DNA from 2 places in the Kribbella sp. NPDC050459 genome. Region 2 is predicted to be linked to the other one. Evidence: predicted binding sites of a transcription regulator. Region 2 holds the regulator's gene; the other holds the start of a gene.
The links. Region 2 encodes LexA, which represses DNA repair genes until DNA is damaged. Its sites were predicted from a motif close to TCGAACANNTGTTCGA; they were not measured.
Positions count from the first base shown of each region.

Region 1: AB0I12_RS03015 (alpha-ketoglutarate-dependent dioxygenase AlkB) is a predicted target of LexA. The motif match lies at 1,751-1,766, and genes of this name have one in related genera.

Region 1 covers NZ_JBFAJQ010000001.1:631,590-646,603, forward strand. The annotation lists gene AB0I12_RS03005 (MFS transporter) at 1-387, opposite strand, end outside; gene AB0I12_RS03010 (hypothetical protein) at 509-1,027, shown strand; gene AB0I12_RS03015 (alpha-ketoglutarate-dependent dioxygenase AlkB) at 1,086-1,730, opposite strand; gene AB0I12_RS03020 (hypothetical protein) at 1,955-4,018, shown strand; gene AB0I12_RS03025 (amidohydrolase) at 4,019-5,368, shown strand; gene AB0I12_RS03030 (dienelactone hydrolase family protein) at 5,365-6,162, shown strand; gene AB0I12_RS03035 (hypothetical protein) at 6,388-7,101, shown strand; gene AB0I12_RS03040 (lectin) at 7,098-8,597, opposite strand; gene AB0I12_RS03045 (ROK family transcriptional regulator) at 8,757-10,031, shown strand; gene AB0I12_RS03050 (sugar ABC transporter ATP-binding protein) at 10,028-11,530, shown strand; gene AB0I12_RS03055 (ABC transporter permease) at 11,530-12,558, shown strand; gene AB0I12_RS03060 (substrate-binding domain-containing protein) at 12,572-13,612, shown strand; gene AB0I12_RS03065 (Gfo/Idh/MocA family oxidoreductase) at 13,624-14,787, shown strand; gene xylA (xylose isomerase) at 14,784-15,014, shown strand, end outside.
Region 2 covers NZ_JBFAJQ010000024.1:33,125-48,138, reverse strand. The annotation lists gene AB0I12_RS42085 (vitamin B12-dependent ribonucleotide reductase) at 1-1,476, opposite strand, end outside; gene nrdR (transcriptional regulator NrdR) at 1,598-2,086, opposite strand; gene AB0I12_RS42075 (MFS transporter) at 2,411-3,841, opposite strand; gene AB0I12_RS42070 (metal-sensitive transcriptional regulator) at 3,963-4,280, shown strand; gene AB0I12_RS42065 (nucleoside hydrolase) at 4,304-5,248, shown strand; gene AB0I12_RS42060 (TetR/AcrR family transcriptional regulator) at 5,241-5,825, opposite strand; gene AB0I12_RS42055 (GNAT family N-acetyltransferase) at 5,901-6,470, shown strand; gene ubiG (bifunctional 2-polyprenyl-6-hydroxyphenol methylase/3-demethylubiquinol 3-O-methyltransferase UbiG) at 6,513-7,289, shown strand; gene AB0I12_RS42045 (LysM domain-containing protein) at 7,290-7,871, opposite strand; gene lexA (transcriptional repressor LexA) at 8,274-9,065, shown strand; gene AB0I12_RS42035 (glutathione peroxidase) at 9,114-9,623, shown strand; gene ligD (non-homologous end-joining DNA ligase) at 9,739-10,713, opposite strand; gene AB0I12_RS42025 (ATP-dependent DNA helicase) at 10,732-12,729, opposite strand; gene secD (protein translocase subunit SecD) at 12,793-15,014, opposite strand, start outside.

The DNA of each region.
Region 1 (15,014 bases), on a different contig from region 2:
GCCCGCGAGCAACGCCTGCCGCGCCGCGGTGAGCCCGGTCTGACTGCACGCGTAGATCACCGCGGCGATCAGGAAGCCGGCGAAGCTCCTGACCACCAGGAACGAGGCGACTGCTGTCGCGGTCGTCAGCGCCAGCAGGACCGCGGTGCCGCGGGCTCCCCGCCGGTCCGCGAGGTTTCCAAGCGGGACGCCCGCCAGGAATCCGACCAGCCAGGCGATCGTCAGCCCGAGCCCGACCTCCGCGGTCGAGAGCCCGACCACGCGGGTGAAGAACAACGCCGAGGTGACGACGAACGCCCCGTCCCCGACCGAGTTGGCCAACTGCGCCATCGCGAGATCCCGCGGCGCTCCGGCCGGGGGAAGCATCTGCCCAAGTCTGCTGCTCATGTCCTCGAGCCTAGATGCGCAACGGCCCACCCGAGAGATCCATTCCCACCTTCAGAACATGGGCCAATTTCAGCTGTGGACAACCCGGCCCGGCGGCCGGAATCGCGGCATCTTTACAGGCATGAGCTTCGAGAACCTCTCCGCCACCTGGCCCGACCGCCCGCTCACCGACCCCGCCGTCACAGCCGATGTCGTAGACCTCATGGTCAGCCACGGCGACCGCCGCCGAGGCACCCTCACAGTCCTCATCTGCGCCCCCGACGACCACTACCTGGCCACCGTCACCGTCGAACTCCCGGCCGACGCCATCCCGGCCGACGCCATCCCAGCTGCGGCCGTCCCGCCTGAGGCCGTCCCAGCCGACCGGTCGACCCATGCCGTGGGTCCGAGCCCGGCCCAGCTCTGCGGGACCGCCATGCACCCGATCATCCCGGCGGTCCGCACCGCCCCCGACGCGGCTCTCATCCTGACCCTCGGCCGCCCCGGCCCCGCCCGCCTGACCGACCTGGACAACCAGTGGTCACAAGCCGCCACCGCGATCTGCCGCGCCGCCGGCATCCGCCTCCTCGGCTTCTACATCGCCACCAAAGACGGCATCTACAGCCCGGACATCACCAACACCCCCGCAGCCGCCGCCTGAACCGGCCCACCCGACGGTCTGCGGCCACCTCGTCCCGGCCGTCGGCTGGGTGTGGTGGTTACCGGACTCCCCGGGGGCGGAACTGGATGCTGATGCGTGGGCCTACGCGGCCGGCTGCCTTCGGGATGGCGTGTTCCCAGGTGCGCTGGCAGGAGCCGCCCATGACGATCAGGTCGCCGTGCCCGAGTGGATACCGCACCGTCGAGCCGACCGGACCGCTGGATCCGCCCGGTCGCGGTCGCAGGGCAAGCACGCGAGGCTCGCCGACCGACAGGATCGCGACCATGGTGTCCTCGTGGTTGCCGCGCCCGATCCGATCCCCGTGCCACGCCACGCTGTCCCGGCCGTCGCGGTAGAAACACAACCCCGCCGTACGGAACGGCTCACCCAGCTCGTCCGCGTAGTACCCGCTCAACGCATCCCGCGCCTCGTCGAGGATCGGCAGTGGCAGCTCGGCGTTCTCACCGTAGAAGCACAGCAGGCGCGGCACGTCGACCACCCGGTCGTACATCTGCCGCCGCTCCGCCTGCCACGGCACCTCCCGAGCCAGCCGCTCGTACACCTGATCCGCCCCCGTCAACCACCCCGGAAGCACATCGATCCAGGCCCCGCGCCCCAACTCGGTCCGCGACACCCCGTCCAGCGACCCCAACTCCGGATCCGCGAACGCATCCAGCAACGAGCCCTGAAGGTCAGCACCCATACGCCCACCATACCCGAAACTCGAACAAATGTTCCCATCATCTGTCCCTCATCTGCGGTGAGCGCCAAGGGCTAAGCGCTGGGGCTGGGGTCATGGTGTGGTGTTGCGAGCGCCTACTGAGGGATGCGATCCACCTGCTCCTGTCTGAGCCGCCGCTCAGTCCGCCCCCGGTACCCGATCTGCATCGCCGACTCTCGGAAATCGAACCCGGCGGCGGTCGGTGGATGCGCCGCTTCGCCTTGCAGGCATGGGATTCCGTGAGTTTGACGGATTTGGCGCACAGTCAGACATTCGATAGAATCGAACACATGTTCGATCATGATCTCGGTGTGCTGCCGACCCGCGACCTGCTGGAGGCCGCGGCCGAATGCCGCGCGGTCGCCAGCAGGGCCGACGCGCGGGTGCTGGAGTGCGCCCAGGTCTACGCCGATCGGTTCCATCCCGCGGTGTGCGAGGTCCGGCCGGGCCGGCGCGTCCGCGACGGCGGCGAGCGCGCAGTGGTGCTCGGTGGAGAGGGCTGCCCGGAGATCGCCGAGTTCGCGGTCGCCGAGTTCGCCGTCGTGCTCGGCGTCTCTCCCGGCGTCGGCCGCCAGATCATCGCCGATGGCCTCGCGTTGCGGCACCGGTTCCCGCGGATCTGGGCGCAGGTCCAGGCCGGTGCGGCGACACCGTGGAAAGCCTGTCAGATCGTGCGGTACTGCGTGAAGCTCGACCCGTGCGCCGCGGCGTACGTGGACCGGCGAGTCGCGCCGATCGTGGACACCATCTCCCCGTACCGGCTGGACAAGATCGTGGCCGCAGCCAAGAAGCAGGCCGATCCGGGGCTCGCTGAAACCGACGCCGCGGAAGCAGCCGCCGACCGTGGCGTGTTCGTCGGGCGCGGCGACGGGCACGGCAACAAGTCCATCTACATCAAAGCCGCCGCAGCCGCGGTCAACCGCCACGACGCGACCATCGCCGCGATCGCCGATGCCCTGAAGACCTTCGGCGACACCCGCCCCGTGCAACACCGCCGCGCCGAAGCCGTCGGCATCATCTGCGACCCCGCCTTCACCCAAGAACTCCTCGCCCAAGCCCAAACCAACACCGCCACCCAACCTCAAGCCGCCCCCGAGACCGACGCCCGGACCGAAGCCGATGCGAGGCTCGACGCGAGGGTGGATGCGCGCGCCGGGGCTGATGCGGGGGTGGACGTCCGGGACGGAGTTGATGTCCGGGCCGGAGTTGACGTTCTGGCCGGAGGCGCCGGTCGCCGCGATCCCGGCGGGGCGTGCGGCCGAGCGTCTGGTGACGTACGTGCTGCGGCGACTGCCTACGCCGGCCCGGAGGCCGCGCCAGATACGACGGCAACGCCGTGTCCCGCACCGGCCGGCGACGCTGCGGTTGCGTCGACCGAGGCCATGACGGGCGATCGCGTGTGTTCGGGGAGCGGGGTGATTCTGCGGGCCGAGAGGGTCGGGGCCGCGTGTCCGGGCGGCGAGGATGACCTGCTGTTTGATCCGCAGGAGCCAGTCGGGCCGGTGGAGGATCCGTGGTTGGAAGCGTCAGGGCCGTGTGATCCCGATCTGCCGGTTGATCCGTATGGCAGCCGGTTGGCTGATCCGGAGGCTCGGAATGACGACGAGTCTGCGATGGATGCTGCCGCGTTGCGGGCGCTCGACGGACGGCTCGCGCAGATCAAACAGGACGCCTACGCCGCCGGTTCGATCAGGCGGACCGATCCGGCAGGTCGGTCCAGGGGACAGGTGCGTCCAGGACAGACCGAGGTGATCGTGCATCTCACCGACAAGACTCTGGCGAGTGGTGCCGGTGTTGTGCGCGCCGAGGGCATCGGGCCGCTGCTGGCCGGTCAGTTGGCCGAGTTGGTCGGGCATGGGCCATACACCGTGAAGCCTGTGATCGATCTGAACGACGCGGTCAGTGTCGACGCGTACGAGATCCCCACCCGCATTCGAGAGCGGGTTCGGCTGATCCACCCCGTCGAGCTGTTCCCGTACGGCACCCGCGAGAGCAGCGACCGCATCGACCTCGACCACATCGAGCCGTACGACCCTCACGGACCAAGAGGCCAGACCAGTACGGCCAACCTGGCGCCGCTCGGCCGGTTCGGTCATCGGGTGAAGACGCATGCCCGCGGATGGTCGGTGCATCGGGTCGGCCCAAGCACGCTCGAATGGAGTACGCCGCACGGGTTCACCTTCCACGTCGACCCCCACGGCACCCATCGGGTGGACCCGGGGATGGACAAGACTTCTGTACGTCGACGAGCCGGCCGGGCTGGAGGATGAATGTCGCGATTGTTGATCCGCAACGTGTCCGTCCTGGTCGTGCCCGAGCAGGGCGACTGCCGCGTCGACGAAGCTCAGGACATCTCTGTCGAGGGCGACCGGATCGTCGCGATCACGCCCACCTCAGCCGGGGCGGAGGGCGGTTGGGGGAGCAGTTCGGGTGTTGAGGTTGTGGACGGGACCGGGTTGCTGGCGGTGCCTGGGCTGGTGAACTCGCATACGCACAGTCCGATGGTGATGATGCGCGGGGCGGCCGAGGATCTGGCGATCGCGGACTGGTTCAACCGGCGGATCTGGCCGATGGAGGTGAACCTGACGCCGGAGCGGGTGCGGGTCGGGGCTCGGCTGGCGTGTGCGGAGATGTTGCTGGGTGGGGTGACGACCTTTGTCGATCACTACTTCCACGCCGACCAGATCGCCGAGGCCGCGGTCGAGTCCGGGATCCGCGCGGACCTCGCGCCGACGTTCTTCTCCTCGGCGGGTGACCAGGCCGTCGGCAATGCGTTCGAGACGACACGAGAGCTCGCGCAGCGGCATCCGCGGATCACCGCGAGCCTCGGCCCGCACGCGACGTACACGGTGACCGACGACGACCTCCGGCGTACGGCGGACTTCGCGCGGGCGGAAGGGCTGCGGATCCACTTGCACGCCGCCGAGACCGACGGTCAGACGCAGGCCTCGCTCGACAAGCACGGCGTCACACCGGTCCAGGTGCTCGAACGGACCGGTGTCCTCGACGCAGGTGCCCTCGTCGCGCACGGCTGCGGGATCCGCGCGGACGACCTGCCGATCCTGGAGCGGTACGCCGGGACGACCGTCGCGTCCTGCCCGAAGGTCTACCTGAAGCTCGCGATGGGCGAAGTCACCCCGATCAAGGCATTGCGCGCAGCAGGCGTCGACGTCGGCATCGGCACCGACGGCGCCGCCGTGCACAACACCCTCGACGTCTGGGAAGCGATGCGGATGGTCGCCCTCACCCAAAAGCAACGTGAACACGACGCCGAGTGGATGACGCTGTCCGACACCCTCCGTCTGGCCACCCGGGGCAGTGCCGCGGCCGCCGGCCTCGCCGACCGCATCGGCGTACTCGAGCCGGGCCGGCAGGCCGACATCGTCCTCGTCGATCTGAGCGCACCCCACAACCAGCCGCTGCACGACCCCCGCGCCGCGCTCGTCTACTCGGTCCGAGCCTCCGACGTGGTCACTGTCCTCGTCGCCGGTCAGGTCGTGGTGCGCGACCGCCGACTGACGACCATGGACCTGGCCGGGGTCTTGGCCGATGCGAGATCCCTCGCCCACACGCTCGTGGACCTGTCCGCGGGCGGCGCCGTGCAACACTACGCGCCATGACCGCGGATCTGGCCTCCTGGCGGAGGGCGCCGTTCGCCGGTGCCGGCCTGACCTATGACTGCTTCGAGAAGGGCGAGGGACCTGGTGTCGTCCTGATCCCGGAGATCCCCGGGCTGACTCCGGAGGTGGCCGCGTTCGGTGAGCATCTGGTGCGCGAGGGGTTCACCGTCGTGATCCCGTCGCCGTTCGGTACGCCGGGACGCGCCGAGACCCCGGGTTACACGCTCGGCGTGATCGCCCGGTTGTGCGTCTCGAAGGAGTTCCGGTGCTTCGCGGCGAATGCGGAGCGCCCGATCACGAGGTACCTGCGGGCCGTCGCGACCGATCTGGCCGCGCGGACGCCGGGCCGGGGCGTCGGTGTGGTCGGGATGTGCTTCTCCGGCGGGTTCGCGCTCGCGACCGCGGTCGAGGACGTGGTGACCGCGCCGGTGCTGAGCCAGCCGTCGACGCCGTTCGCAGTGACGCCGAAGCTGCGGCGGGATCCCGGCCTGTCGCCGCAAGAACTCGACAAGGTCAAGGAGCGGACCCGGGCCGACGGGCTCTGCGTCCTCGGGCTGCGCTTCAGCCGGGACCGGATGTCGCCGGCCGAGAGGTTCGTCACGTTGCGTGCGCAGCTCGGCGACGCGTTCGAGGTGATCGAGCTGGACTCGGCGCCCGGGAACCCCGACGGGTACGGGCGGTCCGCGCACTCGGTGCTCACCCGGGAGTTGCGCGAGGATCCGCCGAACTCGGCGTACCACGCCCGGACCCGGACCGTGGACTTCCTCCGTCGACAGCTGACAGCGACTATGTGACCACGCTCCGTACGGAAATGCAAAGATCGCGTTCGGTAACCCGAACGGTGTGATTCAGTGGCCCTCCGGCGGGGAATCCTCGGTTTTGCTGGGGGTGTTCGTTGCTGTCTGCGAAAATGGGGGAGCGGTGGGTCACGCTGTCGTTTTTCCTCTGGTCCTGGGTACCGGACGCATGGCACGATCGGCCACCGAGGCACCACAGGGGACTGGGACGAGTGAGGCTCTATGAACGGGCGGACAGCGCAGGAAAGCCGGCTCCCGAAGAGCGGGGACGCAGCGGCGAACGGCACCAACGGTCACGCTCCGCAATCAGCTCCGCACCGTGAACCGGCGTCCGAGTGGCAGTCGGGGCAGCAGGTCGGTGAGATCCAGCTAGGTCAGCCGGCCGACGTCGTACGGCGTTCGGAGTGGCTGTCGGAGGTGCGCGACCGGCCGCGGGACACGTCCGGCACGACGCTGCGGCAGTTCAACACGCCGGTCCGGGTCGACGAGATCGCGGTCGCGGCGATGACGCTCGCCGAGGACCTGCACGCCGCGACGCAGAACATGCCCGAGTCCGTCGAGCTGCGCAGGTTCCGGCAGGACCTCGACCAGGCCGCGACCACCTTCCGCGACCTGGCGAGCAGGCTGGAGGTCACCGCCGGCAAACTCGTCCGCCTGGCCGCGAACGAGGGACAGGCCTGTGGCGTCGGCTGGGGCGTCTGCCCCGAGCACGGCCTGACGCTGATGAACGTCGGCGAGACCGTCACCTGCCACGTCCTCGGCTGTGGCCGTGAGAACGAGGGTGAGGTCGAGCGCTGCGAGCACCCGGTCGCGTACCGGGTCGTCGACGCCGCCGGGCCGGCCCTGCTCACCTGCACCGGCCACGCGATCGCCTGCCGCCTCTACTTCGACAACCCGGTCATCACGGCCACCGCCGACAGCATGGAGCTGTTCTAGGAGATCCGGCAGGACGTCAGCTGGTCGTTCGCGTTCGGCGTCAGCGCGACGAAGTTCGGCGTGTCCGCGGTCCGTACCCACGACTGCCCGCCGAAGTTGTCCTCGGCGTAGACCGTCACTGTCCAGCCGGCCGGCACCCGCACGGACGACGCCCAGTTGTCCGGGACGCCGGCCGCCTGCAGCTGCGCTCGTGAGTAGTTGCCCTTGGCAAGCACGGCGCCGGCCGCGCCGCCGTAGTCCACGTGCTCGTAGAAGATCACGCCGGCGCCGGCTGCGGGCATCGGTACGGTCGGGCGCGTCGCGGTCAGCGGCGCCTGCCCCTTGAACATCCGCCCGCCGTCGTTCGTCAGCCTCAGGTAGTAGTCCGCGGAACAGGCCGTGCCGTCCTCGTCGAGGGCGCGGATCCCCGAGCCGGCCGGGACCCAGCCGGACGTCTCCGCGGTCTTGGCGATCTGGTTGCCCTCGTTGAACTCGTCGAACATCGAGATGTACAGACCTTGCACGCCGACGCGCGTGAGGTTGTAGAACTGGCGCCACATCAGGTCGCCGTGCCGCCGGTGCCCGGACTGCAGGTCGCCGGGGATCACGCACGGCTGATAGTCGATCCCGTGGGCGTTGCAGTCCGCCTGGTCCTGCTGGTTGACGTTGTTGTAGTAGTGATCCGCGCCCGCGATGTCGCTGATCCGGCCGACCATCCACGGCGAGAGCATGTTGAAGGCGTGGTACACGTCCAGGTACCCGGGCCGCGAGTCCTCGTTGCCCGGCAACCAGTGCGTCGGCACGCCGCCGATGACGTAGCAGCCCTGGCCCTTGAACCAGTTCACGACGTCGAGGCACACGTCGGCCGGCCACGCCTTGTTCGCTTCGTTGAAGCCGAAGCCCCAGATGCAGACGACCGGTTTGCCGTTCTGGCGCGCGTACGCCGGTGAGGACGTGTAGGCGCGCATCTTGTTGATCCAGTCCGCCTTCATCTCGGACTGCATCGACGTCCAGCCGGTCGCGTCGTACATGATGTAGAACTTGCGGCCGTACTGCTCCGCGGCTTGGCGCACCTTCGCCGCCATCGCGTCGCGCGTCGGGCCTTCGCCGCCGGTCGGGTTGAACCGCTGCAGCGCGGCCGTGTCGCAGCCGTTCTGCTGCATCCACTGGAAATGCGTGTTCACCGTCTGCTGGTCGTACGACGAGAACAGCCGCGCCGGCTGCCCGTTGCCGAGGTTGGGGTACGCCGTCTCGTACGTCGCGGTGAAATCGCGGACGTCGGGCCAGCTGACGATCGCGGTGTTCGTCGGCGACGGCGGCTGGCCCCAGTTCTGGCTCCAGTGCCACCAGCCGTTGATCGGGGCGCCGTCGCCGGCGCAGGCGAACCAGCCCTGGTAGCCGACGGTGACTTTGCCGACGACGTCGCCCGGGGGACTGGCGGCGAAGGCGAACTGGGTCTTGCCGGCGAGCGCGGCTGCGGCGGTGCCGGCGAGGAGGGTACGACGAGTGAGCTTCATGGGCGGGCTCCTGGAGGGGGCGGGCAGGAGAAAGCTCCGTGAGCGTACAAAACCCCACAAAGCGCTGCAAGAACTCGACTGTTACGAACTCTTGACGACGAAAAGGCGTGGACTTAGTTTGTTGGATCAACAGACAAAGTCTGCACAGGGGGTGCTCGCATGACCTTGACCGACGGCCGCCGCCCGGGAAGCCGGGGCGTTGCCGCCGATCACGTGTCGCTGCGGCGCAACAACCTCTCGGTGGTCCTGCGGCACGTCCGCGACCTCGGCCCGCGGTCCCGCGCCCGGATCGCCGAGGAGACCGGCCTGAACAAGGCGACCGTCAGCAGCCTGGTCGCCGAACTCGTCGAGCGCGGCCTGCTCCGCGAAGGCTCGGCCGACTCCAGTCGCGCCCTGGGCCGCCCGGGCCAGCTCGTCGAGCTCGACGGCACCGGCGTCTGCGGTGTCGGCGCCGAGATCAACGTCGACTACCTGGCGGTCGCGGCGCTCGACCTGGCCGGCCGCGTGGTCCTGGAGAAGCGCGTGCCCCTGGACGTCGCGCATCTCGAGCCGGCGACGACGCTCGACCGGCTGGCCGACCTGGTCCGGGAGGCGCTCGCGGCGATGGATGCCCGCGGCGGGCAGCTCGCCGGCGTGACGCTGGCGGTACCGGGTCTGGTCGAGGGCGAGACCGGGGAGCTGAAGCTCGCACCGAACCTGGGCTGGGGCGAGGTCTCGGTCGCGCAGGAAATGCGTACCCGGCTGGGCGACCCCGGCTATCCGCTGCACGTCGACAACGAGGCGAACCTGGCGGCGCTCGCCGCGTACGCCGAGCTCCAGAGCGCGGCAGACGCGGGCCAGGACCGCCCGCCCCACGACCTCGTCCTGCTCACCGGCGCGGTCGGCGTCGGCGGCGGCATGGTGTCGAACGGGCACCTCTTGCGCGGCGGCCGCGGGTACAGCGGCGAGGTCGGGCACATGCCGGTCGCCCCGCCCGGGCGGACCTGCGGGTGCGGGCGGACCGGGTGCTGGGAGACCGTCGTCGGGCTGACCGCACTGTTGCATAAGGCAACGGACAGGGACGACCCGGTGCGGGACCCGTCGCTGGACGTGGAGCAACGGCTGGCCGGGATCACCCGGCGCGCCGAAGCGGGGGACACGCGGACGCTGTCCGCGTTGAAGGACGTCGGCACCTGGCTGGGGATTGGGGGAGCGATCCTGGTGAACATCCTGAACCCGGACGTGCTCGTGCTGGGCGGCTACTTCGCCGTCCTCGGGCCGTGGCTGAAGGAACCTCTGGAGAAGGCGATCCGCGACCGCGTGATCGCACCGGACGGCGGCGGCTGCCGGGTCGTCCGGTCGGAGCTCGGTTTCGCGGCGGCCGTCCGCGGCGGGGCGCAGATCTCGCTCGACCAGATCTTCGTCGACCCGACCCGGATCGGGGTCGCGGCATGACCGATCTGCTGACCATGACGGGGATCGTCAAGGAGTTCCCCGGCGTCCGCGCGCTGGACGGCGTGGACCTCGACGTCCGCGCGGGTGAGGTGCACTGCCTGCTCGGACAGAACGGCGCCGGCAAGTCCACGCTGATCCGGGTGCTGACCGGCGCCCACCAGCCGGACGCGGGCACCATCCGGATCAACGACGAGCCGGTGCAGCTGAACAGCCCGACCGCGGCGATCCAGCGGGGCATCGCCGCGATCTACCAGGAGCTCGACCTGGTGCCGGAGTTGACCGTCGCCGAGAACGTCTTCCTCGGCCACGAGCCGTCCCGCTACGGCTTCAGCCGGACCCACGAGGCGAACGCGAAGGCACGCACGATCCTGCAGGGCCTCGGCCACGCCGAGATCCCGGTGCATCGCACGGTCGGCTCGTTGCCGGCCGCCGGGCAGCAGATCGTCAGCATGGCCCGCGCACTGTCCCGTGACGCCCGCCTGATCGTGATGGACGAGCCGTCGGCCGTGCTCGACCCGGAAGAGGTGTCGAACCTGTTCCGGGTGATCCGCGGCCTGACCGACCGCGGGGTCGCGGTCGTCTACATCTCGCACCGGCTCGAGGAGATCCGGGAGATCGGCGACCGGGTCACGGTGCTGAAGGACGGCACCACCGTCGCGACCGGCCTGGACGCCCGCGAGACGCCGACCAAGGAGCTCATCCAGCTGATGACCGGGCGGTCGATCGAGTACGTCTTCCCGCCGCGCACCGAGGTCCCGGCCGCAGCGCCCGTCCTCCTGGAGGTCGTCGGCCTGAGCCGGCCGGGTGAGTTCTCGGGCATCGACTTCGAGGTCCGCGCGGGAGAGATCGTCGGCCTGGCCGGACTGGTCGGCTCCGGGCGTTCCGAAGTACTCGAGACCGTGTACGGCGCCCGCCGGCCCGCGACCGGATTCGTGCGGGTCGGCGGGGCCACGCTCCGGCCGGGCAGGGTGCAGGCCGCCGTCAAGGCCGGGGTCGGGCTGGCGCCGGAGGAACGCAAGAGCCAGGCGTTGCTGCTCGACGAAGCGGTGTTCAAGAACATCACCGTGTCGACGCTGGGCCGGTTCGCGAGCACCGGATTCCTGAACAACCGGGCCGAGCGGGAAGCGGCGGGGAAGCTGGCCAAGGCCCTGGACGTCCGCCCGGCCGGTGTCGACCACCCGGTGCGCAACCTGTCGGGCGGCAACCAGCAGAAGGTCGTGCTCGCACGCTGGTTGCTGCGCGACTGCCGGGTGCTGCTGCTCGACGAGCCGACCCGGGGAGTCGACGTCGGGGCCCGCTCGGAGATCTACGCGTTGATCCGGCAGTTGGCGTCCAACGGGGTCGCGATCGTCCTGGTCTCCAGCGAGGTCGAGGAAGTGCTCGGTCTGTCCGACCGGGTCGTCGTACTGCGGGAGGGGCGTGCCGTCCACACGGGGCCCGCGCAAGACATCGACGAACACCAGGTGCTCGACCTGGTGATGGAGGGAGAAGCCGTGTGATGAGTGAGGACGTCACCACATCATCGACGCAGGAAACCGTCACGCCGCCCGCCACGCGACGTTCCACGAACCTGCTGCAGGGCGGGCTCGGCCGCAATCTCGGACTCGTGGTCGCGCTGGTGCTGCTCTGCATCGTCGGCGTCGTCACCGCCGGCGACACGTTCGCGACCGGAGCGAACGTGCTGACGATCCTGCGACTGGCCGCGGTCATCGGCGTGGTCAGCGTCGGGATGACGTTCGTCATCACCGGCGGGGGGATCGACCTGAGCGTCGGCGCGATGGTCGCGCTGGCGTCGGTCTGGGCGACCACGCTTGCCACCCAGCAGCTGGCCGCCGACTACCACTGGATCTTGATGGTCACCACGGCGCTCGCGGTCGGCGCCGCGTGCGGCCTGGTCAACGGCCTGCTGGTCGCCTACGGCAAGATCGTGCCGTTCATCGCCACGCTGGCGATGCTCGCGGCGGCCCGCGGCCTGGCCGAGATCATCTCCGACCGGAAGACCCAGATCATCACGGTCGACTCGTTCGTCGACTTCTTCGGCGGTTCGCTGATCGGCGTACCGGTGCTGGTCTGGATCTTCCTGCTGGTGGCCGCGGCCGGCTGGGTGGTGCTCAACCGCACCACGTTCGGCCGCCGTACCTTCGCCGTCGGCGGGAACGCCGAGGCGGCCCGCCTCGCGGGCATCAAGGTCCAGCGTCACACCGTGGCGCTGTACGTCCTGGCCGGACTCTGCTGCGGGATCGCCGCGGTGATGCTGATGGCACGGACGACCACGGGAAGCTCCACCCACGGTCAGTTGTACGAACTCGACGCGATCGCGGCGGTCGTGATCGGCGGGACGCTGCTGTCCGGCGGCCGCGGCACCATCGTCGGCACCGTGTTCGGCGTACTGATCTTCACGACGTTGAACAACGTCTTCACCCTCAACAACCTGAGCATCTCCGCCCAGTCGGTGGCGAAGGGCGCGATCATCGTGATCGCCGTCCTCCTCCAGCAGCGCCTGGCGCGACGTTCCACAGGATCGTAGAAGGAGGACAACGATGTCCCGAAGTTCCGCCCGAACTCTCGTGATCGCAGGCCTGAGTGTGTTTGCACTGGCGGCCTGCACCAGCAACACCCCGAAGGCCGAGGAGGACACCGGCAGCAAGCCGGCCGAGCAGGCCGCGGTGAAGAACGACGAGCCCGGCAAGAAGGTCAAGATCGGCTTCTCCGCACCGGCGGCCGACCACGGCTGGATGGGTGCGATCACCAAGGCCACCCAGGCCGAGGCGAAGAAGTACTCCGACGTCGAGCTGATCGTCGCCGAGGGCACCAACGACGTGAACCTGCAGATCAGCCAGGTCGAGACGTTCATCAACCAGAAGGTCGACGCCATCGTCCTGCTGCCGTTCGACGGGGCCGCGCTCACCCCGGTCGCGACGAAGGCGATGGAGGCCGGCATCACGGTGGTGAACGTGGACCGTGAGTTCGACAGCCCGTTCGCGGCTCGTACGACGGTGCTCGGCGACAACCACGGGATGGGCGTGTCGGCCGGCACGTACGTCTGCCAGCAACTGAAGGGGAAGAAGGACGCGGTGGTCGCGGAGATCGCCGGGATCGACTCGCTGCCGTTGACTCAGGACCGCAGCAAGGGGTTCAAGGAGGCGCTCGCCGACTGCGGGCTGAAGGTCAGCAACCGGGTGGCCGCCGAGTTCACCGTCGAGTCCGGTGAGAAGGCCGCCGCCAACCTGCTGCAGGCCGCGCCGAAGATCGACGCGATCTGGAACCACGACGACGACCAGGGCGTCGGCGTGATGGCCGCGATCAAGAACTCCGGCCGCAAGGAGTTCTTCGTGGTCGGCGGGGCCGGCTCGGCGAACGTGATGCGGGACATCAAGTCCGGCAACTCGTTGCTCAAGGCCACCGTCATCTACCCGTCCACGCAGGGGGCCGACGGTGTCCGGCTGGCCCGGCTGCTGGTGCAGAAGAAGGCCCTCGGCGACCTGGTGGAGGTCGAGGTGCCGCGGACCGTCAAGCTGTACGCGCCGGTGGTCACGAAGGAGAACGTGGACCAGTACCTGCCGACAGCATTCGAGAGCTGACAAGGAGAGTCATGACGAACCTGGGCATCGGCCTGATCGGCTATGCGTTCATGGGAGCGGCCCATTCGCAGGCCTGGCGGAGCGCGCCGCGCTTCTTCGACCTGCCGCTGGACCCGGCCATGAACGTGTTGGGCGGTCGCAACGCCGAGGCTGTGCACGCGGCGGCGGCGAAGCTCGGCTGGAAGGAGACCGAGACCGATTGGCGCAAGCTGATCGCTCGCGACGACGTCCAGCTGGTCGACGTGTGCACGCCGGGCGACAGCCACGCCGAGATCGCGATCGCCGCCTTGGAGGCCGGCAAGCACGTCCTGTGCGAGAAGCCGCTGGCCAACACCGTCGAGGAGGCCGAGGCGATGACCGCGGCCGCCGAGGCGGCCAAGGCCAAGGGGATCAGGTCGATGGTCGGGTTCACGTACCGCCGGGTGCCGGCCATCGGGCTGGCCCGGCAGCTGGTGGCCGAAGGCAAGCTGGGCACGATCCGGCACGTCCGCGCGCAGTACCTCCAGGACTGGATCGCCGATCCGGAGGCGCCGCTGTCGTGGCGGCTGGACAAGGAGAAGGCCGGATCGGGTGCGCTCGGCGACATCGGCGCGCACATCATCGACCTCACGGAGTTCATCACCGGCGACACCATCGGTGAGGTCAGCGCGCGGCTCGAGACGTTCGTGAAGGAGCGCCCGGTCGCCGCCGAGCACTCGGGACTTGCCGGTACGGCCGGCACCGAGCGCGGACCGGTGACGGTCGACGACGCCGCGGTGTTCCTGGCCACCTTCCGCTCCGGCGCGCTGGGCGTCTTCGAGGCGACCCGCTTCGCGACCGGCCGGAAGAACGCGATCCGGATCGAGATCAACGGAAGCCTCGGCAGTCTGGCGTTCGACTTCGAGGACATGAATCTCCTGCACTTCTACGACGCCACCGAAGACCCGAGGACGGCGGGCTTCCGCCGCATCCTCGCCACCGAACCCGCCCACCCGTACGTCGCCGCGTGGTGGCCGCCAGGCCACCTGCTCGGCTACGAGCACGGGTTCACCCATCAGGTCGTCGACCTGGTCACCGCGATCGCCGAAGGCGCCGATCCGGAACCGTCGTTCGCCGACGGGCTGCGAGTCCAGCGCGTGCTGGCCGCGGTCGAGGCCAGCTCGGCATCCCGACAATGGCAGGAGATTCCGCAATGAGTAAGTACACCCCGACCAAGGACGACAAGTTCTCCTTCGGTCTGTGGACCGTCGGCTGGCAGGGCGTCGACGTGTTCGGCACGGCGGTACGCCCGGCGATGGACCCGGTGCACGCGGTCGAGAAGCTCGCGGAACTGGGCGCCGCGGCGGTCACGTTCCACGACGACGACGTCGTACCGGACGACAGCACCCGGGGCCGCACGCTCGAGCGCTTCACGAAGTCGCTG
Region 2 (15,014 bases):
GGCGCCGACGATGCCGGCCAGCTCGGCGGACCGCTTGTACGACGTACCGGTCATCAGCGAGGTGATCGCGCCGGCCAGCGCGCGGCCGCCGTCGGAGTCGTACGCGTGACCCGTTGCCATCAGCAACGCACCGAGGTTCGCGTAGCCGATGCCGAGCTGCCGGTACGCGCGGGTGGTGACGCCGATCGCCTCGGTCGGGAAGTCCGCGAAGCAGATCGAGATGTCCATCGCGGTGATGATCAGCTCGACGGCCTGGACGAACTTCTCCGAGTCGAACAGGTCGTCGTCGCGGAGGAACTTCATCAGGTTCAGCGAGGCGAGGTTGCAGGACGAGTTGTCCAGGTGCATGTACTCCGAGCACGGGTTGGACGCGGTGATCCGGCCCGTCTCCGGCGTGGTGTGCCAGTCGTTGATCGTGTCGTCGTACTGCAGGCCGGGGTCGGCGCAGGCCCACGCGGCCTGGGAGATCTTGTCGAACAGCTCCCGCGCGTCGACGGTCTCGATCACCGAGTTGTCCAGCCGCGCGCGCAGCCCGAACTCGCCCTTCTCCTCGACCGCACGCATGAACTCGTCCGAGACCCGGACCGAGTTGTTCGCGTTCTGGTACTGCACGGAGGTGATGTCGCGACCGCCGAGGTCCATGTCGAAGCCCGCGTCCCGCAGGACCCGGATCTTCTCCTCCTCGCGCATCTTGGTGTCGACGAACTCCTCGATGTCGGGGTGGTCGACGTCGAGCACGACCATCTTCGCCGCGCGCCGGGTGGCGCCGCCGCTCTTGATGGTGCCGGCCGACGCATCCGCGCCGCGCATGAAGCTGACCGGGCCGGACGCCGTGCCGCCGGAGGACTGGAGCAGTTCCTTCGAGGAGCGGATCCGGGACAGGTTCAGACCGGCGCCCGAGCCGCCCTTGAAGATCAGGCCCTCTTCCTTGTACCAGTTCAGGATCGACTCCATCGAGTCGTCCACGGCGAGGATGAAGCAGGCCGACACCTGCTGCGGCGAGGACGTCCCGACGTTGAACCAGACCGGCGAGTTGAAGCTGAAGTACTGGTGCAGCAGCAGCCAGGTGATCTCCTGCTCGAAGACCTCGGCGTCCTGCGGCGACGTGAAGTAGCCGTGCTCCTCGCCGGCCTTGCGGTAGGTCTTCACGACCCGGTCGAGCAGCTGCTTGAGGCTCCACTCCCGGTTGTCGTGGCCGAGTGCGCCGCGGAAGTACTTCGTGGTGACGATAGTGGAGGCGTTCACGCTCCAGAAGTCGGGGAACTCCACCCCGCGCTGCTCGAAGACCGTCTCACCCGTCTTCCAGTTCTGCTGCACGACGTCGCGACGCTCCCACGTCACCTCGTCGTACGGGTGCACGCCTTCGGTGCTGAAGACTCGCTCGATGGTGAGTCCCGCGGGCGCGTTCTTGCGCCCCCGGAACCCGGCCGCCGACCTCTTGGTCGACCCCGAGTGGCCGGTCACCGTCTCTGTCATGGTTGCTCCTCGCCCTGTGTCTACTACCGCGGTCTGTCGGGACCGCCCCGTTGGAGTACTGCGCGACGCCACTACTTGTGGAACTACTTCTCGTTCCCCCGGTTTACGTCTACTGGGTCGGCTATTGGGTCGGCTTCAACTGGCCCGGCTCGGTGCCCTGCGGCTCCTTCTCGGCCCGCAGCAGCGCGATCTCGGTCTCGAAGTCGTCAGCCGACTCGAACTGCCGGTACACGCTCGCGAACCGTAGGTACGCGACCTCGTCGAGCTCCCGCAGCGGCCCGAGGATCGCCAGTCCGACCTCGTGCGCGGGCACCTCCGGCGAGCCGCCGCCCTTCAGCGCGTCCTCGACCTTCTGACCCAGGCGCGCCAACTGGTCGGCGTTCACCGGCCGGCCCTTGCACGCCTTTCCGACCCCGTTGATGACCTTCTCGCGGCTGAACGGCTCGGTCGCGCCGGAGCGCTTCACGACCGTGAGCTGCATCTGCTCGACGGTGGTGAACCGCTTCTCGCAGACCGGGCACTGCCGCCGGCGGCGGATCGCTCCGCCGTCCTCGGCCACCCGGCTGTCGACCACCCGGGAGTCGGCGTGCCGGCAATACGGACAGTGCACGCGAACACTCCTCCCGTGACCACCCCGGAGGGGGTGGGTTGTGGATCGGCCCGGGGACAACTTGTGTAGAACCTGTGTGCAACCAACCACTACCTGTGGAAAATTACACCCGTGTAACCACTACATATAGGGATCCTAGATCGCTGCTCCGACAGTTTGCAAGCACGCCCGGATTGCCCGGGCGTGTCACAGATTTCAACACCGAAGCGGCCCCGTGTACTCCCGCGTGGCGTCGCCGCGACGACCCTTTCGAGGCGCAAACTACGGCCCGCACAGACCACTCCCCGGAGCCGGCCGAAGCCGCCCCGGGGAGTTGTCCACAGCTCATCGGCCGGTCGCAACGGTCTCCGCTCCGGGCTCGGCCGGAGCCTTCCGTGTCCGCAGTGTCACACCGGCCAGCACGGCGCCCACGGCCGCGATCACCGCGGCGCCGATGAGCGCCGCCGAGTACCCGTCGGTCAGCGCCGCCGCGTCGTCCAGCAGGTCGGCGCCGTTCGCAGCAGCCACCGCGGTCATCGCGGCCAGCCCCAGTGCGGAACCGATCTGGTAGCTGGTGTTCACGATGCCGGACGCGAGTCCGCCCTCCTCGGGTCGCGCCGACGACAGGGCGATGCCGAGGCTCGGGATGAACGCCAGCGACATGCCGGCCGCGGCGACGAGCGATCCCGGCAGTACGTCGAGCCAGAACGAGCCGGTCGGACGCAGCAGCGACAAGATCACCAGTCCGGCGGTGAGGACCGTCATACCGCCGACGAGGGTGTTCTTCGGGCCGACCTTGGCGATCAGCTTCGGCGCGACGACGATCATCCCGAGCATGATGAACGTGGTCATCGGCAACAGCGCCGCCCCGCTCGGGAACGCACTCAGCCCGAGGACCTGCTGCAGGTAGAGATTCAGGAAGAACCACATCGGGACCCAGGCCGCGCCGAGCAGGAACTGCGCGACGTTGGCCGCGGCCAGGTTCGGCGTCGCGAAGATCCCGAGCCGCATCAACGGCTCCCGCCGCTTGGCCTGCACGAAGACGAACACGCCGAGCAGTACGACGGCCAGCGCGCCGACCAGCAGCGTCGACGCCGACGCCCAACCGACCTGCGGGGCGCGGACGATCGCGTACACGCCCGCGGCGAGTCCACCGGTCACGGTCAGCGCGCCGAAGACGTCGACAGATCCGGGTCGGGCGGCGGCCCGCGGCATCAAGGCCGGCGTGGCGAGCAGGGCCGCCAGCGCGATCGGGACGTTCAGGTAGAACACCCACGGCCACGACAGGTACTCGGTGATCACGCCGCCGAGGAACACGCCCGCCGTACCGCCGGCCGGCGCCGCAGCGCCGTACAACGCGATCGCCTTGGTCAGCTCACGCGGGTTCGCGCCGAACAGCATCATCAGCAGCGTCAGCGCCGACGGGGCGATCAGCGCGGCGCCGATGCCTTGCACCGCCCGGCCCGCGAGTTCGGCACCGACACCGGTCGCGAGCCCCGCGACGAGCGACCCCACGAGCAGGACGCCCCAGCCGGCCGCGAAGACGCGACGGGCGCCGAGCAGGTCCGACAACCGGCCGCCGAGCAGCAGCAGCCCGCCGAACGCCACGACGTACGCATTGAAGACCCACGACAGGTTGCCCGGTCCGAAGCCGAGGTCGGACTGCATCTTCGGCAGCGCGACGCCGACGATCGAGGTGTCCATGATCACCATGAACTGCGCCGCGGCGATGACGGCAAGCGCCCACCACCGCCGCGACGACGTCGTCTCACTCATATCTAAACTCCCTACGGGTATGGGGTATAGCTTGGATTGCTCGGATACCATAGGGGGGTATCTACCGAAAGCGCAAGAGTGATCCCGTGGGCGATAGGGTTCAGCGGGACCCAGGGAGGATGTGGTGAGCGTGACCGAACCGGCCGGCGAGCATGCGCAACACGGTTACATCGGCGACAAGAAGGCGTACCTCGCGCGACTGAAGCGCATCGAGGGCCAGGCCCGCGGGCTGCAGCGGATGGTCGAGGACGAGAAGTACTGCATCGACATCCTCACCCAGATCTCGGCGATGACGAAGGCACTCGAATCGGTCGCACTCGGCCTGCTCGACGACCACCTCGCGCACTGCGTGGTCGACGCCGCCGCGGCCGGCGGTCCGGAGGCCGACCAGAAGATCAAGGAGGCGTCCGCCGCGATCGCACGCTTGGTGCGCTCCTGAGCGGCATGCCCGAGGATGTGCGCATGAAGCCGGTGATTCTCGACGTCGACACAGGACTGGACGATGCGTGTGCGCTGCTGCTGGCGGCGCGGCATCCCGGGCTCGACCTGAAGGCAGTGACATGCGCCGGCGGGAACGTCGGCATCGACGATGTCGTGCGCAACACCCTCACGGTGCTCGACGCCGCGGGCCGTCCCGACGTACCGGTGGCTCGCGGCGCCGCCGTACCGCTGATCCAGCCGGTGCGGGCGGCGCGGCACGTGCACGGTGAGGACGGGCTCGGGGACCTGGACTGGCCGCGGTCGACGCGCCCGACCGACCCCCGGCATGCGGTCGAGCTGCTGCGTGACGTACTGCGCGACGCCGCCGCGACCGGCGAGCTGATCACGCTGATCCCGCTGGCGCCGTTGACGAACATCGCGCTGTTGCTGCGGACGTACCCGGAGGCGGCGCGCGGGCTGCGCGAGATCGTCTTCATGGGCGGAGCCGCCGGGATCGGGAATGCGACGGCGTCGGCGGAGTTCAACATCTGGACCGACCCGGAGGCGGCCGCGATCGTGCTGGCCGCGTCCCGCGACCTCGGCATCCCGCTCACCATGTACGGCCTGGACGTCTTCTACGACGTCGTCGTGACACTGGACCAGGCCCGCGCGCTGAGCGGATCCCCCTCGGCGGAGCTGGCCGGGAAGCTGATCGAGAAGCGCAGCGAGCGGTTCGGGTCCGACGGCGGGAGCATCGGCGACGGCGGCGCGGTGTGCGCGGTGATCGACCCGTCCGGCCTGACGACCCGGGAGTACCCGGTGCGGATCGAGTTGTCCGGCGGCTGGTCGCGCGGCCGGACGATCGTCGACACGCGGCACGCGGCCGATGTCGCGAACGACCCGCACGGGCCGGCGACGCCGATCCGGGTCGCGACGGCGGTGGACGGCAAGCGGTACGCCGAGCTGTGGCTGGCGACCGTCAGCTGAGCAGCTCGAGCAACCGGGCGCGTACGCCGTACAGGAACAGGTCGAGGCCGGCGGCGAACAAGTCGTCGGGCGGATCGGACACGACGGCGGCGAGGCTCCATCTGGCGGTGACTTCGAAGAGGTGACGCACGTCGGACTCCGGTACGCCGATGCGCACGAGCGCCTCGATCTGGGCGCGGATCAACGCGGCCCGGGAGCCGGCGCCCCGGTCTCGGTCCGGTGCCGCCTTGGACTGGATCAGCCCGGCGAGCCCTGGATGGTCGGCATAGAAGGCGCGCAACTCGAGCGAGCCGGACCGGGTGAGCTCGATCCACTCGTCGACGGTCGTGAGCTCCTCGTACGCCGTGGTGTCCGCGGTGAACTGGTCGAAGGCGTTCCGGGCGACCAGGTCGAGCAGCTCGGACTTGTTGTGGACGTGGTGGTACAGCGACGGGGCACGGACGCGTAGACGCTCCGCGACCGCGCGCATCGTGACGCCGTCCACGCCGTCGGTGCGGATGACGGCCAGGGCGGCATCGGCGATCGCGGCGACGGAGATGCCGGCCGCGGCGTGGGACGAAGGATCGCGTCTGGTCACGGAATCTCGTTGTCCGGGGTCGAGGGTCGGAGGTACTGTCTAACGTTGTTAGACAGAGTAGCCGAGGATGGTGCCGTGACTGGATTCCGACCCGCGTACCCGTTGCTGACCGAGCGGCTGGAGCTGCGGCCGCACCGGATGGACGACCTGGACGACCTCTTCGCGTTCCACTCCCGCCCGGAGGTGGTGCGGTACACGCCGTGGCCGGTGCGGAACCGGGAGGAGACCCGGGCCGCGCTCGAGCGGAAGCTGCCGCAGGGTGAGTTGACCGAGGACGGGCAGTGGCTGGTGCTGGCGATCGAGCTGCGCGAGACCGGGACCGTGATCGGCGAGGTGCTGCTGAAGTGGGCCAGCGCAGCCGACCGCCAGGGCGAGATCGGCTTCGCGCTGCATTCGGACTACCAGGGCAAGGGGCTCGCGGCGGAGGCTGCGCGGGAGATGCTGCGGGTCGGCTTCGACGAGCTCGGGCTGCACCGGGTCGTGGCGATCCTCGACGACCGGAACACCGCGTCGGCGCGGTTGCTCGAACGACTCGGGATGCGCCGGGAGGCACATCACCTGGATGCCGCGTGGTTCAAGGGCGAATGGGCGAACGAGTACGTGTACGCGCTGCTCGAGGACGAATGGCGTGGCCCGACCCGTTGATCGGACGCCGACGCTGCCGGAGAGTTTCGGCAGGGGGCTGCGATGCGGATCGACAACCAGGTGTACGACCGGATCGGCGACGGCTGGTGGGACGAGGAGAATCCGCTCAACCTGCTGCAGGGCAGCTTCACGCCGGGGCGTTTCGCGTACTTCCGCGACGTACTCGCACGGACCGGGACCGATCCCGCCGGGCGGTGTGTCGTCGACATCGGAAGCGGCGGCGGTTTCCTGGCCGAGGAGTTCTCCCGGCTCGGGTGCCGGGTGATCGGCGTCGACCCGTCGGAGGTTTCGGTCCGTACCGCCGTCGGTCACGCGAGCACTTCCGGCCTGGACGTGCGGTACGTCGTCGCGGCCGGCGAACATCTGCCGCTGGCCGACGAGAGTGTCGATCTCGCGTATTGCTGTGACGTGCTCGAGCATGTCGCGGATCTGGACCAGGTGCTCGCGGAGACCGCTCGGGTGTTGAAGCCGGGCGGGGTCTACCTGTTCGACACGATCAATCGCACGTTCGCGTCGAAGATCCTGGTGATCAAGGTGATGCAGGACTGGCGGCTGACCAGGGCCTCCGATGTCACCTGGCACGCCTGGGCGATGTTCATCAAGCCGCCCGAACTCGCCGAGGGTCTGCGCCGGCACGGGCTGCGGCTGGGTGAGATCGCCGGGCTCGGGGTGCGGGCTCGCAAGCTCGGCGTACTGCGGAACTTCGTCCAGGTGCGGCGGGGCGGGATCAGCATCGGCGAGTTCAGCCGGGCGCTGGACGTCGGGCAGGTAGCGAGCACTCGCGTGTCCTACATGGGCTACGCCGTCAAGGCGCGGTGATCAGCCGACGACCGGGATCTGCAGGGTCTGGCCGGGAAGGATGTCGGCCGGCGTGGCGAGCTTGTTGAGGTCGGCGATCTTTTCCACGACCGTCACGGGGTCGACGCTCGGGTTGGTGTCCTCGGCGATGGACCAGAGGGTCTGACCGGGCGCGACCTGCACCGGCACGGTGTGGGTGAAGTGCGGCCCGGGCTCCAGGACGCCTGCGACGCGGAGGCCGAGGACCAGGATCGCGGCGCCGAAGACGAGGACCGACACGGCCGTCAGCAGCATCCGGCCGCGGCGGGTGAGGCGCAGCGGCTGCTGGGGGTGGATCTCTCGCCCGAGCGACTCCCCCGAGCAGCCGCGCACCGGGAGCCGGTCGGTAGATGCACCCTCGATCCGCGGGCGGCGGCGCGGCGCGACCACCGGCGACGGCACCGCCGCAGGCGACGCGGAGCGCGCGACCGGCTCAGCCAAACGCCGCCCGGTCGGGGTGGTGGGGTGGGAGACCGGGGGCGGGACCACGCGCAGGGGCCGTGGCGACGCCTGCTGTGAGCGGCGCGGGGCCGGCACGTCGGCGGCGACAGCTGCTGTGCTCATCGGATCCTCCAAGACCTCGGTCGGTGCGCGTTCTGCGGTGCTGGTTCCTGTCTATCGGCTGCCTCCGACAGTTTCGTTGCGGTCCCCACCCCACCGCCCCGGTCTGTTCTGGAGACCGCCTCATCCGACCGACCCGAACACCTGTTCGATCGAACGCCTGTACGAATGATTAACCGACAGCCACCCGTCGCGCAACCACCTCCAACCGGGACACGCCCAGGAAATTCCCTGCCGCGGCAACACCCCGCGCACGCCTTATAACCTGACACCCGAACAAACATGCGAACCGACACGCCTTCGAACAGATGTTTGAAGAATCTCAGGATTCGGTCTACGGTCATCTCAGTCGAGCAAGCTTCGGCCGGTGGACGATCGCCGGCCCGACCCGAGGAGCAATCAGCGATGGCCAGGACGCCGAGCGGTTCCAGCAAGGACGAGACCGTGGACAAGGCGGCCGACAAGTCGGCGGGCAAGGCGGACCGCACGGTCGCCGAGCTGCCCGACGGGCCGGCCGACGCGACCGGGCTGACCCCGCGCCAGCGCCGCGTGCTGGACGTCATCCGCGATTCGGTGGACAGCCGCGGCTACCCGCCGTCGATGCGCGAGATCGGCGAGCGGGTCGGCCTGACCAGCTCCTCCTCGGTGTCGCACCAGCTCCGGGTCCTCGAGCAGAAGGGCCTGCTCCGCCGCGACCCGAACCGGCCGCGCGCGATCGAGGTCCGCTACCCGGGCGAGGTCGACGCCGCGGCCCGCAAGTCGGCGCTCGGCCCGGTACGCCAGACGGCGTACGACGAGACCGGCGCCGGTGACGCGCACCCGGACGCGGCGTACGTGCCGGTCGTCGGCCGGATCGCCGCCGGTGGCCCGATCCTCGCCGAGCAGGAGATCGAAGAGGTCTTCCCGTTGCCCAAGGCAATGGTCGGCGAGGGCACGCTGTTCATGCTGCGGGTCAAGGGTGAGTCGATGATCGAGGCCGCGATCTGCGACGGCGACTGGGTCGTGGTCCGTCAGCAGCCGACCGCGGAGAACGGCGACATCGTCGCCGCGATGATCGACGGCGAGGCAACCGTGAAGACGTTCAAGAAGACCAAGACCGAGATCCTGCTGCTACCACACAACCCTGCTTTCGAGCCGATCGACGGCAAGGACGCGATCATTCTCGGAAAGGTCGTAACAGTTCTGCGCCGAGTCTGACATATCGGACGGCGAGCGAAGTCGGGCGTGTCGTGTCAGCATTGAGTCATGACGACTGTCTATGACTTCAGCGCGCGCCGGATCGAAGGCAATGAACAGTCTCTTGCCGATTTCCGCGATCAGGTGCTTCTGGTGGTGAACACGGCGTCGCAATGCGCCCAGACCCCGCAGTACACGGGTCTGCAGAAGCTCTACCGGACCTACCGCCGGCAGGGCTTCGCGGTGCTCGGTTTCCCCTGCGACCAGTTCGGCCACCAGGAGCCCGGCGACGAGAACGAGATCGCGAACTTCTGCTCGACGATCTACCACGTCACGTTCCCGATGTTCGCCAAGATCGACGTCAACGGGTCCCGCACGATCCCGTTGTACAACTGGCTGAAGCGCGAGCAGGGCGGCCTGCTCGGCGGCCGGATCAAGTGGAACTTCACCAAGTTCCTGGTCGGCCGGGACGGCCAGGTGATCGCGCGCTACGCGCCGACAAACTCGCCGGAGAAGCTGGTCGACAAGATCGAGGCCGCACTCGCGGTCCCGGCCCCGTCCCGGGAAACGAACGACTGAATTCCCGGCATTTTCTGCGACAGTTGAACAGAAAGCGTCTCAGCGCCGCAGAACATTCACCGCATTTCGAACATTTCCGCCCGGGACTGCATGTCGTCACCGGACCTGAATGCATTCAGTCGCGTCCGACGAGAACCGATTCCGGGTCGATGTCGAGGCGCAGACCACGCCATACCGGATGCCGGAGGCGGCCGTCGCCGCCCCAGCCGGAGAACGTGACCTCGGCGACCAGCACCGGGTCGAGCCAGTGCGCGCGCCGCCGGTCCGTCGTGGGGATGCCGGCCGGGTCGAAGGCCGGCTTGGCGATCTCGAGCCCGGTCAGCTCGGCGCTCAGCATGTCCAGAGTGGCGAAGTCGAGGCCGGAGCCGACCTTGCCGATCAGGACCAGCTCACCGTCGGAGTAGGCGCCGCAGTAGAAGGAGCCGATTCTTCCTTCCCGGTTCCCCTCCCCCGGATGCCAGCCGCACAAGACGACGTCCCTGGTCTGCACGGGCTTGATCTTGATCCAGTCGGAGCTGCGCCGGCCCGGCAGGTACCGCGACTTGCGGCGCTTCGCCACCACGCCCTCGAGCCCTTGCGCGGCAGACTGTTCCAGCGCCTCGTCGCCGTCGGTCAGCGCCGGCGGGACCTCCCAGAACGGGTCGCCGATGTCCAGCGACTCGAGCAGCCCGCGGCGCTCGTCGTACGTTGCGTCCAGCAACCACTGGCCGTCGAAGCGGAGCAGGTCGAACAGCCGCACCGAGACCGGCACCTCGGTGATCAGATGCCGGAGCTGGCGTGGATCGCGGACGTGCATCCGCCGCTGCAGCAGGCCGAACGATGGCGCGCCGTTCTCGTCGAGCGTGACGATCTCTCCGTCCAGCACGGCGGGCAGACGCAGGCCCGGCGCGTCCGCGAGACCGATGAGCTCCGGGTACCCGCCGGAGACGTCGTGGCTGTTCCGCGACCAGAGCCGGCAGACGCCGTCGTCGACCTCGGCGATGACGCGGATGCCGTCCCACTTCATCTCGTACGACCAGCCCGCGCCGGACGGCATCTGTCCCAGCGCCGCCATCATCGGCAGCACCGGCGGACCGGTCACCGGACTCATGACCGGCTCATGACTGGCTCATGTCGTCTGCAGTCGCTTCAGGGCCCCGAGCACCTTCTCACGATCGGCGGTCGGCCACATCGGCGGCAAGGAGGCGCGCAGGAACGCGCCGTACCGCTGGGTGACGATGCGGGGGTCGAGGATCGCGACCACGCCGCGGTCCGAGCTGCGGCGGATCAGCCGGCCGGTGCCCTGCGCGAGCAGCAGCCCGGCGTGCGTCGCGGCCACGGCCATGAACCCGTTGCCGCCCGCCTCGTCGACCGCGCGCTGGCGGGCCGCCATCAGCGGCTCGTCCGGGCGCGGGAACGGGATCCGGTCGATGATCACCAGGTTGCAGGTCGACCCGGGCACGTCGATCCCCTGCCACAGCGACAGCGTGCCGAACAGCGAGGTCTCCGGGTCCTCGACGAACTCGCGCGACAACTCGCCGAGCTGGGCGTCGCCCTGGCAGAGCACCTTGAGGTCGGTCGCCTCGCGCACCGCGGCGGTCGCCGCCTCCGCCGCGCGACGCGACGAGAACAGGCCGAGGGTCCGGCCGCCGGCCGCGGTGATCAGGTCGATGATCTCCTCGAACTGCTTCTTGCCCAGCCCGTCGCGGTGCGGCGGCGGCAGGTGCTTGGCGACATACAGGATCGCCTGCTTCTCGTACTCGAACGGGGAGCCGACGTCGAGGCCGCGCCACGGCAACGGACCGGTCTCGGACGATTCGTCGAGCTCGGGCATCTCCTCGTCGTCGTCGAGCTTGTCGGCCGGTCGCAGGCCGACCTGGCGGGCGATCGCGTCGAAGTCGCCGCCCAGCGTCAAGGTCGCCGAGGTGAGCACCGCCGTACGGTCGCGGAGGACCAGCTCACGCAGCAGGCCGGCCACGGTGAGCGGGGCGATCCGGAGCTCGCGGCCGAAGCGGTCGCGGTCGATCATCCAGACCACGTCCGCGTCGCTCAGTGCGGCGACCCGCTCGGCGACGTCGAAGATCTCCTTCACCGCACCCTTGGACTGCCGCTTGGCCCCGTCCGGGTCGTTGTCCTTGTCGTCGGACTTCTTGTTCAGGTCGGAGTACATCGCGCGGGCCGCGTCGCGGACCAGGGCCGCGGCCTCAAGGACCGGCCCGTTGGACGCCTCGATCCGGCCCTCGCGGGTGCCGTCGAGCGCGGCGCGGAGCGCGTCGGAGGCGTCGATCAGGTCGTCGGCCTTGTCGTCGTCGACGAACCGGCGGCCGCGCTTGGCGGCGCGCTCGACCATCTGCGGTGAGAGCTCGTCGCCCGCGGCGCCGGTGACGCGCGCGGGCAGCTCGTGCGCCTCGTCGACGATCACGACGTCGTGCTCGGGGAGGACGATCCGGTTCTCGAAGGCGTCGATCGACAGCAGTGCGTGGTTCGTGATGATGATGTCGGCCTTGCGGGCCTCTTCCTTCGCCTTCTCCGCGAAGCACTCCTCGCCGTACGGGCATTTCTCGGCGCCGAGGCACTCGCGGGCGGCGATGGAGACCTGCTGCCACGCCTGGTACTGGTGCGAGGGAGCGTGGTCGCGGTCGCCGGCGCCGCCGTCGGTCAGTTGCTGCTCGGCCCAGTCGCGCAGCTCGACGACCTGGCGGCCGACCTCACCCGCCGGCGGCACGTCGACGAGCATGCCGTCGTCGTCCGGCGCGCCCTCGCGGATCCGGTGCAGGCAGGCGTAGTTGTTCCGCCCCTTCTGGATCGCGTACTTCGGGCGGCGCGGCAGGAGCTTCTCGGTCGCGTCGAGCAACGCCGGCACGTCCCGGTCGACGAGCTGCGCCTGCAGGGCCAGGGTCGCCGTGGAGACGACCACGCGACGGTCCTCGATCGCATGCAGCAGCGCGGGCACCAAGTACCCAAGGGACTTGCCGGTGCCGGTGCCGGCTTGGACGAGAAGATGCGACCCGTCGTGCATCGCGGTGTCCACGGCTTGCGCCATCTCCACCTGCCCCGGCCGGGTCTGACCGGCGATCCCGGACACGGCAGCTTCCAGCAGTTCCCGCACATCTACACCCACCGCCACACCCTAGCCCGCCGGACGGACAGATTTCCGGTCCGGCGGCCGGGGTGTGGATAACCCGCTGTGCTACACGACTGCGCCGCGGTCCGGCTGGGCGTCCCGATCCACCTGCGCGCGCTTCGGACGCGGCGGCGGGGCCGGGTAGCGGCGCTCGAGCTCGAGGAGCAGCGGGGCCGCGGTCAGGTTGGAGGAGTACGTGCCGACGAGGATGCCGAGCAGCAGCGCCAGGGCGAAGTCGGCCAGTGAGTCGCCGCCGAGGAACAGCAACGCGGCGAGGATGAACAGCGTCGAGATACCGGTGTTGACGGTTCTCGGCAGCACGTTCACGATCGCGGTGTCGATGATCGTGCCGAGGCCGTCGGTGGATCGCGCGCTGCGGGTCTCACGGATCCGGTCGAAGACGACGACCGAGTCGTTCACCGTGTAGCCGATGATGGTCAGGATCGCGGCCAGGAAGATGCCGTCGATCGGTTTCCCGGTCCAGGCGAACACACCGACCACGACTGCGACGTTCTGCACCAGCGCCAGCACGGCGCCGGCGCCGAAGGTCCAGCGGAACCGCGCGGCGAGATACGCCAGCTGGGCGAGCAGGGCGATGCCGAGCGCGATCAGGCCCTTGTTCCGCAGCTCTTCACCGAGCGACGGGCCGATGCTCTCGTTGCGGATCACCTCGGCGTCGCCGCCGATCCTGGCGAGCGACTCCTTGATCTTCACGGCCTCGTCGTCGCTGATCGTCCCGGTCCGCACGGTGATGTCGTCGGTGCCGGAGGCTTGTACGACGGCGGTCGGGTATCCGGCCTCGGCGACGGCTGCCCGCGCCTGGTCCGGCGTGACGCGTTGCGCCGTACTGACCTCGATCAGGCGGCCGCCGGTGAACTCGATGCCGAGGTTGAGCCCGCGGACGGCGACACCGGCCACGCTCACGACGATCGCGACGGCCGTGATCACGAGCCAGCGGCGGCTGTGCTTCATCAGCGACGGCCGGCGGGCCTCCAGCCAGGTCCGCACCCGGCCGTGCCCGGCGATCCCGCTCAGGCCCGGGTGGCGCAGGACGAAGCCGCGCGCCACGACGAACTCGGCGAGCACGCGGGTCACCACGAGCGCCGACAGCATCGACGCGATCACACCGATCGACAGCGTCACGCCGAAGCCGCGGACCGGGCCGGCGGCCAGGAAGAACAGCAGACCGGCAGCCAGCAGGGTGGTGATGTTCGAGTCGGCGATCGCGGACAGCGCGTTCTGGAAACCGCTGCGGAGCGATCTCCGCAGGCCGTCCGTGCGGCCGGCGATGTAGTCCTCCCGGGCGCGTTCGAAGACCAGGACATTCGCGTCGACCGCCATACCGATCGCCAGGACGAATCCGGCGAGGCCCGGCAGCGTCAGCGTGGCGCCGAGCACGGTGAGAGCGGCGTACGACATCGCGGCGTACCCGAGCAGGCCGAGGACCGCCATCAGGCCGACGAGGCGGTAGACGATGATGATGAACAGCGCCGTCAGCGCGAGGCCGATGATCGCGGCGAGCGCGCTGGCCTGGATCGCGTCCTGGCCGAGCGACGGGCCGACGGTGCGCTGGTCGATCACCTCGACCGGCACCGGCAGGGCGCCGCCGGAGATCAGCGCGGCGAGATCCTTCGCGCTCTCCTCGGTGAACGAGCCGGAGATCGTCGTGGTGCCGCCGGCGATCCCGGTGTTGCAGAGCTGGTTGCCGCCGTTCGGGTCGACCTGCGGCGAGCTGATCACCTCGTTGTCGAGCACGATCGCGATCAGGCGCTGCGGCGTACCGACCGGCTGGCAGGCGGCCTTGCCGGTGATGTTCGCCCAGATCTTGCCGCCGTCGCCCTTGAAGTTCATCTCGACGAACCAGCCCTGCGCGACCTGCTGCGGGTCGAGCCGGTGCTCGGCGCCGCTCACCAGCTCGCCGGTCATCGCGGGCTTCGCGAGGCGCAGGAAACCCTGACCGCTCTCGGGCTGCAGGTACGTCTCCCCCGCCGCCGGTTTGGCCGGCTTGGCCGCCACCTGGTCGAGAACCTCGTGGAAGGTCAGCTGCGCGGTCTTGCCGATCACCTTCGCGGCCTCGCGCGGGTCCTGCACACCTGGTAGCTCGACGATGATGCGCTTGTCGCCCTGGCGGGTCACGTTCGGCTCGCTGACGCCGAGCGCGTCGATCCGCCGGTGCAGGACCTGGGTGGCCTTGTCCGTGGTCTCCTTGGTCGCCTTGACCGTCGGCGAATCCTTCGCCTCCAGGACGATCTGCGTCCCGCCGCGCAGGTCGAGACCGAGCTGTGGTT